One region of the Kluyvera sp. NPDC087067 genome, then DNA from elsewhere that is predicted to be linked to it. Evidence: predicted binding sites of a transcription regulator. Region 1 holds the regulator's gene; each other region holds the start of a gene.
What was found. Region 1 encodes Fur, which represses iron uptake genes when iron is present. Its sites were predicted from a motif close to ATAATAATGAGAACNACTATCAA; they were not measured.
Positions count from the first base shown of each region.

Region 1 (3,284 bases):
AGAAGACCAAGGTCGATTACCTGCACTCCATCGGTGCGAAATATGATTTTAAAAATGACCTGGTGCTGGAAGCGGCATTTGGTCAGGCAGAAGGCTATGTGGATCAGTACTTCGCGAAAGGGAGCTACAAGTTTGATATCCCTGGCGGCCCGCTGACCACCAGCTACCAGTTCTACGGAACGCGCGACAAAGTCAGCGACGGCGGCGTGAACGATATTTACGACGGCACCGCATGGCTGCAAGCATTAACCTTTGGCTATAAGCTCAACGAAGTTTTCGACTTCCGTCTGGAAGGGACGTGGGTGAAAGCGGATGGTCAGCAGGGCTACTTCCTGCAGCGTATGACCCCGACCTACGCGTCTTCAAACGGTCGTCTGGATATCTGGTGGGATAACCGTTCTGACTTTAACGCCAACGGCGAAAAGGCAGTGTTCTTCGGTTCCATGTATGACCTGAAAAACTGGAACCTCCCAGGCTGGGCCATCGGTGCGTCTTACGTCTATGCATGGGATGCGAAACCAGCGACCTGGCAGATCAACCCAGATGCCTACTACGACAAGAACAACACCATCAAAGAGTCTGCGTACAGCCTCGACATGATGTACACCGTTCAGGAAGGTCGTGCGAAGGGGACATTGTTCAAACTGCACTTCACGCAATACGACAACCACTCCGATATCCCAAGCTGGGGCGGTGGTTACGGCAACATCTTCCAGGATGAGCGCGACGTGAAATTCATGATGATCGCACCGTTCACTATTTTCTGATGCAGGATGCGGCAGGGGGAAACCTCTGCCGCTGCTAAGAGGCCCGTCGTATGAAAAAACTGATTATTGTCGCCTTAATGGCTACCGGCCTGACCGCCTGCGGGCAGTCAACTTCACCGGCACCGAAAGAAGATAGCAAACTCAAGGATGCCTACAGCGCCTGTATTAACACCGCGCAGGGGAATCCCGATAAAATTGAAGCCTGTCAGAGCGTGCTGAACGTCCTGCGTCAGGATAAGAAGCACGAACAATTTGCCAATCAGGAAAGCGTGCGCGTGCTGGATTATCAGCAGTGCATTCAGGCCCGCAAAACGGGTAACGATCAGGCGGTTGCTGCCCGTTGTGATAAAATCTGGCAGGAAATTCGCAGCAATAATACGCCACAAAAATAAAATAAACCGAACGCTGATAACTGAAAAAACCGCTGCTTGCAGCGGTTTTTTTATGGCGCCAGCCTAACGACAGGCAAAAAAAAACCAGCTCGCAATGGCTGGCTTTTTACGAAAGCAGAAAATTACTTTTCGATGATTTCGTGAGCGTTTTCATCTTCGCGGCAATCGCCTTCAGCGCAGTGACCGTAAAGATAAAGACTGTGGTTAGTTAAGCGGATGCCATGCTTGGTCGCAATTTCACGCTGACGCGCTTCAATGGAATCGTCGCTAAACTCGATAACCTTGCCGCAGTCGAGGCAGATCAGGTGATCGTGGTGATGCTGCTGGGTCAGTTCGAAAACGGATTTGCCGCCTTCAAAATTATGGCGTGTCACAATGCCAGCATCATCAAATTGGTTAAGAACACGGTAAACCGTGGCGAGGCCAATCTCTTCACCCATGTCGATCAGGCGTTTGTATAAGTCTTCCGCGCTGACATGGTGGTTATCAGGTTCCTGAAGAACTTCGAGAATCTTCAACCGTGGAAGTGTGACTTTCAGGCCAGCCTTCTTTAGTGCGGTATTATTGTCAGTCATGCGGAATCTGTCCTGTTGCTAAACGATTAACTTCCATCAGCGAAAGTTTCACAGAGAATGCACCCGAATTAATGCGTCTCATTATAGAATGCCCCTGGCAAAATGAAAACAGCAAGACTCGGGTCAGCTAAGCTTTCAAAAACGAGGCTTCATCGACAAATCAGGCGATGGAACAACGCTAAATCAGAAGATATTGTACAGGTATGTGGCAAAAAGTTAAAAAAATGTAGCTATTAATTTGATTGCTTTTACCTATTAATGAGGCGCGATTATATTATCGCGCCTCATTTGCATCAGGCGTTTTTGATTTCATCCAGGTGCAGTTCTTCTGCCACCTGCTTAACCCACTTCTCAACGCGCTCAGCGGTCAGTTCTGGCTGGCGATCTTCATCAATGGCCAGGCCCACAAAGTGATCGTCATCGGCAAGGCCTTTAGACGCTTCGAAGTGGTAACCCGCAGTAGGCCAATGGCCGACGATGGTCGCACCGCGTGGTTCGATAATATCGCGGATGGTGCCAAGCGCATCACAGAAGTATTCAGCATAGTCTTCCTGGTCGCCACAGCCGAACAGCGCAACCAGTTTACCATTGAAATCAACTTCTTCCAGCGTCGGGAAGAAATCATCCCAGTCACACTGTGCTTCGCCGTAGTACCAGGTTGGGATACCCAGCAGCAGAATATCGAAGGCCGCCAGGTCTTCTTTGCTGCTCTTGGCAATGTCGTGTACTTCAGCGACATCTTTGCCAAGCTGTTTTTGAATCATTTTTGCGATATTTTCGGTATTACCGGTATCGCTACCGAAGAAGATGCCAACGATTGCCATGAGTAAAATAACCTCTTGAAACTTAATGAGATGGTGGTGGATTATTGCCCACAGATAAGGGCAATCATAGCAGAACAGAGAAGGGTGCGGAAACAGCAATCGTGCCGTACTGCACACTCTGCTACATGAAAGTGTGTTTTGGGGGGATTTTCAGACTTTCCCCTGTCCGTGCAGCAGCGCAAGCTGACTCATCAACATTTCTTCGATAAGTTCGCTGCGGCTCATATCACGGGCAGTCGCCAGTTCGTTGAGCGCATCAACGGCCTCGACGTTCAGCTTTAGCTCAACGCGCTTCAGCCCGCGAACCTTGTCGCGTTTTAACTGATTGCGCTTGTTGATGCGGAGCTGTTCGTCACGCGAAAGCGGATTGGTTTTTGGTCTTCCCGGCCGACGCTCATTTGCGAACAAATCTAGTGTCGTACGGTCCGTTTGTTCTTTTGCCATGGTTCTGAGTGACTTCGGGGAAAACAAGCTACCGGGCAGCGCCCGATGCAGACAGCGCGCAATCATACATCAGTGGAACCCGCACGCCAACGACCGCGGCTATTCTGGCGCGCGGTCGTTGCATTTTTAATCACTCTGCGAGGTAGCGGCGAATCGCGCGCAGTACCGCGTCAGGTTTTTCGGCGTGAACCCAATGCCCGGCACCGGCAATAACGTGCGCTTTGGCCTGCGGGAATTGCGCCAGTAAGTCGTCGCGATAGGCTTCGGTGACGTACGGCGAAT
Region 1 covers NZ_JBIUZS010000004.1:395,325-398,608, forward strand. Annotated here, with positions in the region: gene chiP (chitoporin) at 1-767, shown strand, start outside; gene chiQ (ChiQ/YbfN family lipoprotein) at 818-1,159, shown strand; gene fur (ferric iron uptake transcriptional regulator) at 1,282-1,734, opposite strand; gene fldA (flavodoxin FldA) at 2,028-2,558, opposite strand; gene ybfE (LexA regulated protein) at 2,709-3,002, opposite strand; gene ybfF (esterase) at 3,133-3,284, opposite strand, start outside.

Region 2 (3,284 bases), on a different contig from region 1:
TGGCTTTTGCTGCGTCCGCTGTCGCTTCACCTTTCACAATCAGCTTCCCTTTCGGGTTGGTCAGCAGGCCGCAGGTCATGTCATATTCGCCCGGCTGCAAATTGGCGGTCATTTTCTGGGTGAAGCCCGGCGCGATGTTCTCACGCTCTTCAACCACCATCACCCCCTTGAGGATCTCCCACTCCAGCGCTTTCTGGCTGTGGTTCTGGATGATGAACTGGGTTTTACCGGCGTTCACGGTTATCGACATCGGTTCACACTGTTTGTCGTTTACCGTCACTTTAACCTGAGGAATATCGGCGGCGTGCGCCATAAACGCGGTCGAAAAGAGTGCGGCGATGCCCGTCTGCAACGCGCTGCGGCGGAAGTTCTTGGTCATGTTCCATCCCTTTAAAAGAAAGTTTGTTGTCACTAGCAACCGTTATCAGCCTTAAGGTGTGATACGTGAAGTTGATGTTGTTGGACGCGGAGGCCAGAAGAACAGCACCAGCGCCGGAATCAGATACAGGAAATAGACCGCCACTTCGCTGACGCTCGGCGCTTCCTGGTAACCCAAAATACCTTCCAGCAGCGTGCCAAACAGCGAATGCGTCGTCAGAGTGCCGCTAAAGTCAAAGGCGACATCCTGGAAGGCGTTCCACAATCCGGCTTCATGGAAGGCGCGAATCGCCCCTGCTGCCAGACCGGCTGCCACCAGCAGAATAAACAGACTCGTCCAGCGGAAGAACACGCCGAGATTCAGGCGGATACCGCCCCAGTAGAGCATGAAGCCCAGCACAATTGCCGTGGCCAGCCCAAGCATCGCACCGAGCGGTGGCCAGATGCCGAGGTCTTGCTGAAACGCGGCTAACAGAAAGAACACCGACTCCAGACCTTCACGCGCCACGGCGAAGAAAACCATCATCACCAGCGCCCAGCCGTGGTTATTGCCTTTTTGCAGCGCATTATCGACTGCCTGCTCAAGCTGCTGTTTGACGTTGCGGGAGACTTTGCGCATCCAGAACACCATCCAGGTGAGGATCACCACCGCAATCACCGCCACCACGCCTTCAAAAAGCTCCTGCTCTTTTTGCGGGAACTCGCCGGTGGTTTCGTTGATAAAGATCCCTAAGCCTAAGCACAGTGCGGCGGCAAGGAGTACGCCAATCCACATCACGCCAATCCAGCGGCCGCGCTGGGTACGCTTTAAATAGCTGGCAATCAGGCTGACAATCAGCGCCGCTTCCAGACCTTCCCGCAACATAATGAGAAACGGAACAAACATGCAGACATCCTTAAATGTGAAACGCCGTCAACTTTTGCAAAGTCCGGTAAATGTGAGTGATAGTGATTATCATTAAGAAAAGCGGAAACACAAGGGAAATGTGTGGGAAATAATGACGAGATGTAAACGAATAGCGGCAATATAGTTGCGCAATTTATCGGTAGCAGACTAAGGCTGTGCGCATGAAAAAGCCCGCAAAATTTGCGGGCTTGGGGACAGTCACGTAGGCATGATAAGCGCAGCGCCATCAGGCATAACCGCGCACATTGCCGGATGGCGGCTTTGCCTTATCCGGCCTACAACCGCAGCACCCTGTAGCCCGGCCAAGCGCAGCGCCGCCGGGATAAGCTCCGTGCTCCCCCGGAGTCGGTGCTAACGCACCTCGTCCGGGCTACAACCGCAGCAGCCTGTAGCCCGGCCAAGCGTAGCGCCGCCGGGATAAGCTCCGTGCTCCCCCGGAGTCGGTGCTAGCGCACCTCGTCCGGGCTACAATCGCAGCAGCCTGTAGCCCGGCCAAGCGTAGCGCCGCCGGGACAGGCACCGAGTTCCCCCGGAGTCGGCGCTATCGCACCTCGTCCGGGCTACCGGTACGAGGTAACGGTGCTGAATGATAATAGGCATCTGCTTTCGCAAAACGCTCTTGCATCGCGGCCGATGGCGCTTTACCCAGCAGGCTGAACACCACAATCCCGATACTGCCGAAGATAAAGCCTGGGATAATTTCATACAGCCCCAGCCAGGCGAACTGTTTCCAGACAATCACGGTGAGCGCACCAATAACCATCCCTGCCAGTGCACCGTTGCGGGTCATGCGTGACCACATCACCGAGAACAGTACCACCGGGCCAAACGCGGCGCCGAAGCCTGCCCACGCATAGCTCACCAGACCCAGCACGCGGTTTTCCGGGTTTGCCGCCAGCGCAATCGCCACCAGCGCCACCACCAGCACCATAAAGCGCCCTACCCACACCAGCTCTTTCTGGCTAGCGTTTTTACGCAGAAACGCTTTGTACAGATCTTCTGTAATCGCGCTGGAGCAGACCAGCAGCTGACAGCTTAACGTGGACATCACCGCCGCCAGAATGGCCGACAGCAGGATCCCCGCAATCCACGGGTTAAACAGAATTTGCGCAAGCTCGATAAACACGCGCTCCGCGTTCTGACTCACCGGGCCCGCTAACGCAGGGTTATTCTGGAAGTAGGCAATACCGAAGAAACCGACGGCAACCGCACCGGCCAGGCACAGGATCATCCATGTCATACTGATACGACGAGCGTGGACGATGCTGTGGTGGGAATCGGCCGCCATAAAGCGCGCCAGAATATGCGGCTGACCGAAGTAGCCCAGACCCCACCCCATCAGCGAAACAATCGCCACGAAGTTCAGACCTTTGAGCATATCCACGTTCTCAATGCTCTTTTGCTTAATCACTTCCAGCGAATCACCCAGGCCACCTACGGCAAATATCACGATAACCGGGGTCAGAATCAGGGCGAAAATCATCAGACTCGCCTGCACGGTATCGGTCCAGCTTACCGCGAGGAATCCACCAATAAAGGTGTACAGAATGGTCGCCGCCGCCCCGGCCCACAGCGCCGTTTCGTAGCTCATGCCAAAGGTGCTTTCAAACAGACGCGCACCGGCAACAATCCCGGAGGCACAGTAGATAGTGAAGAACAGCAAAATAACCAGCGCCGAGATAATTCGCAGTACGCGGCTATTATCTTCAAAACGCCCGGTAAAATAGTCCGGCAGCGTTAAGGCGTTATTATTGGCCTCGGTGTGCACGCGCAGACGCCCGGCCACCAGTTTCCAGTTAATCCATGCGCCTAAGGTCAGGCCAATGGCAATCCAGCTTTCCGAAATACCGGCGATAAAAATCGCCCCCGGCAGGCCCATCAGCAGCCAGCCGCTCATATCCGAAGCACCGGCAGACAGCGCGGTAACAAACGGCCCTAAGCTACGGCCCCCGAGAATATAATCATCGAAGTTTTTGGTATTACGCCATGCAAAAAAGCC
Region 2 covers NZ_JBIUZS010000001.1:327,690-330,973, reverse strand. Annotated here, with positions in the region: gene efeO (iron uptake system protein EfeO) at 1-379, opposite strand, end outside; gene efeU (iron uptake transporter permease EfeU) at 431-1,264, opposite strand; gene putP (sodium/proline symporter PutP) at 1,827-3,284, opposite strand, start outside.
Region 2: the regulator Fur is predicted to act here: its motif matches at 1,321-1,343, upstream of efeU (iron uptake transporter permease EfeU).

Region 3 (3,284 bases), on a different contig from region 1:
TACTCGCGGTCAAACAGATTGTTGACGTTGGCCTGCACCGCCAGCGCTTTGGTCACCTGATACTGAGCAAACAGGCTCACCAGCGGGTAGCTGCTCTGATGGAGGCGCTGCGTCTCGCCATCTGGCCCGGTCACATCCTTGTACACGCCATTTTGCCAGTTTGCCCCGCCGCCAATCGTCAGCTCTGGCATAACCGGAACCCGGTAACGGCTGAACAGCTTGAGCTGCGTTTGCGGCGCAAAGCTGTTGTAACGGCCATCGCTATCCTGCGCGACAAAGCGCGTCGCGCTAAAGGTCAGCTGCAGGTTATCGGTCACCGCACCATTCACCTCAAACTCTGCGCCTTTACTCACCGCACCGCTGGTCGCGCGATAGGCCTGCTCGCTGCTGGCGTTGACGAACTCACCGCTTATCGCTTCCGCAACGTTTTCTTGCTCGATACGAAATACCGCAAGGTTGGTGGTTAAGCGCCCGTCCATCCAGTCAGCTTTCAGGCCGGTTTCGTAGTTTTTGCCGGTAATCGGCGACAACCATTTACCGTCAACGGAACGCTTGGTTTGTGGCGCAAAAATCGAGGTATAGCTGGCGTAGGCTGACAGGCTTTCGGTCAGGTCATACACCAGTCCGCCGTAAGGCGTGGTGTTGTACTTGCGCATATCGCCGCTGCTGCCGTCGGTGCTGTACTGGGTGTAACGCGCGCCAAAAATCAATGAAAGCGGATCGGCCAGTGATAAGCGTACCGCAGTGTAGGTCGATTTCTGGCGGACGATATCATTGGCATTCTGATACCAGTCGCCCCACGTTGGCTGCGACACACTCCCGTTCCAGTTGTTGTCGAAAATGCCGATTTGGCTGGCTTCCATCGGCCCGTCCTGACTTTCGGTCGCATTATGCTGGCGACTGTAGCTGGCACCGGCCATCAGTTGATGCTGGCGTCCGAGCAGCGTGAATGGCCCATTGGCATAGGTATCGAAAGAATCCACGGTACGTTTGCCTTTGTCTTTGCTGCCCCAGCCGGTTGCGCCTTCGCCGGTATCGGCATCCGGGTTCCCCATGACATATAACAGTGTATCGTTGAAGGTCTGCTCACCGTGGGTACCATTGAAGCGATATGACCAGCCGTTATCCCAATTGTGGGTCAGGTCAACGAAAACCTTGCGCGATTCAACCTGATAGCGCGTCCAGTCTGCCGCCGTGTTGGTGCTGCGGTCGTAATGGGTGCGCGTACCGTTGCTAAACAGGCTTGGCAAACCACCCCAGGTCGGATTGCCGGTGTTGGATTTCTGATAGTCCCAGCCCAATGACACGGTGGTGTTGTCGGTCAGGTCAGCATCCACCACGCCGTAGAGAAACTTCTTGGTTTTATGATAGCGGTCGAGCCAGCTGTCCTGATCCTGATAGCCGGTGACAATGCGACCACGCAGGCTGCCGTCAGCATTAAGCGGCGTAGAGAGATCGGCCACGTAGCGCTGAGTATTCCAGCTACCGTAACTGGCGCTGATATTGCCGGTCGCCGTTTTGCTGTCAGCCCGTTTACGCACCATATTCACCGTGGCCCCCGGATCACCGGCGCCGGTCATCAGGCCATTGGCTCCACGCACGACTTCTATTCGGTCATAGATAGCGGTATCAGCCGCCGCATCGCCATAGTTCCACGCATCGCCAATTGAGGTTGGAATATCATCGTAAGAGAAGTTGGTGATCTCAAAGCCACGTGAGTAGAAATAGGTACGCTCGGAGTCTATCTGTTGTGATGAAACACCGGTTGCGTTGGTCAGCACATCGTCCACGGTTTGCAGATCCTGATCCTGCATCCGCTGACGCGTCACCACGGTAACAGACTGTGGGATATCGCGCGGGGCCATTTCCATTTTGGTGCCCGCATGAGTGGTTTTCACCGCATAATCCTGCTGTTCATCCACAGCATTGTCGGTGCTGCCATACACCACCATTTCCTGGCTTTTTTCTTCCGCGTGCGCTTGCTGGATAAAACCGTGAATGACCAGCGCCAAAAGTGAAACGGTAAGCGGTCTGCCGCTGATTTCCCTGCCATAAAAATGCATAAGTATTCCCATCAGATCTTGTAATTGTGAGTGAAAACCCTTGCGCTTAAAGCCGCGAAAAATACCCAGAATTTCTGTAAGCATTTAACTTGCATAAAAAGCGATAACGGCAACAAATGAGAATGCTAATGATAATTACTCGCTTTAAATAACACAGGCGGTTTTGTCAGTTAAATGTAAGCAAATGTATACATATTATTTATCAGTGCATTACATGCTTATTCCAGCCATGTCACCGCAAAAATAGCGTAATGAAAAGCCTGTTGCAGGCGGATATTACCGCCTGACACACGCAACTGATTTGCTCATTTTTTATAAATAATTATTATTCTCATTCTTATTAAAACTATCCCGTTCAGGGTGACCTCTTGCGGGAATCGCTTATCCAATGATGGAGTTTCGAATGGTATCGTTATTCAGCCCGCGTAAAACGGCGCTCGGCGTCGCGTTAATGGCCGCTTTTTCCCTGACCGCCCTGCCTGCCGCTGCCGAGAACGCACAGCCCGCCGAGAACGCGGCAGCGCTAAAGACCGCCACCTCCGTAAATCAGCGCGAGCTGGGTGATGGCTTGTATGAAATGGCGTATGTATCAGCCCAGAAAGCGCTGTATGTTGCCAGTGCGCAGAGCTTCAAGGATGTAAACGGGGGCGTCATTTACCGCCTCGACCCGGCAACGCTTGCCACTAAAGGCACAACGCATACCGACCTGAAAAACTTCGGTATGGCGGTCGATGACAATGGCAAAGTGTTCTACACCACCAATTCCCTGGATGGCGCAGTTTCAAAGGTCGATGCTAAAAGCGGGAAAGTCCTTCAGCGATTAGTGCTGGACGGCAAAAAAGATAAAGACGGCGATCCAACGGGCGCGCGTGAAGTGTTATTCCACGACGGCCTGCTGTTTATTGGTCGCGTGGCAGAGCCTGGTTTTATCTCGATTGTTGATGCCAAAACCATGACCCTGAAGGGGCGTATTGATAACGCAGGTAAATGGGTCACCGGGATTATCTATTCGCCGCTGACCAAGCGTATTTATGCCACCAACGGCGCAGGCGAAGTGCTGGTGATAAACCCGCAAAGCTACAAAATTGAACAGCGCTGGACGCCGGGCGACGGTAAAGAGTACCTGTTGCTGAACATGGCCGAAGATCCAAAAACTGGTCGCCTGTTCGTCACCGACGACTCTAAAGCCAAAACCACGCTGGTGTTTGATGAGCACACGGG
Region 3 covers NZ_JBIUZS010000005.1:83,543-86,826, forward strand. Annotated here, with positions in the region: gene fhuE (ferric-rhodotorulic acid/ferric-coprogen receptor FhuE) at 1-2,063, opposite strand, end outside; gene ACIPDS_RS14190 (YncE family protein) at 2,467-3,284, shown strand, end outside.
Region 3: the regulator Fur is predicted to act here: its motif matches at 2,186-2,208, upstream of fhuE (ferric-rhodotorulic acid/ferric-coprogen receptor FhuE).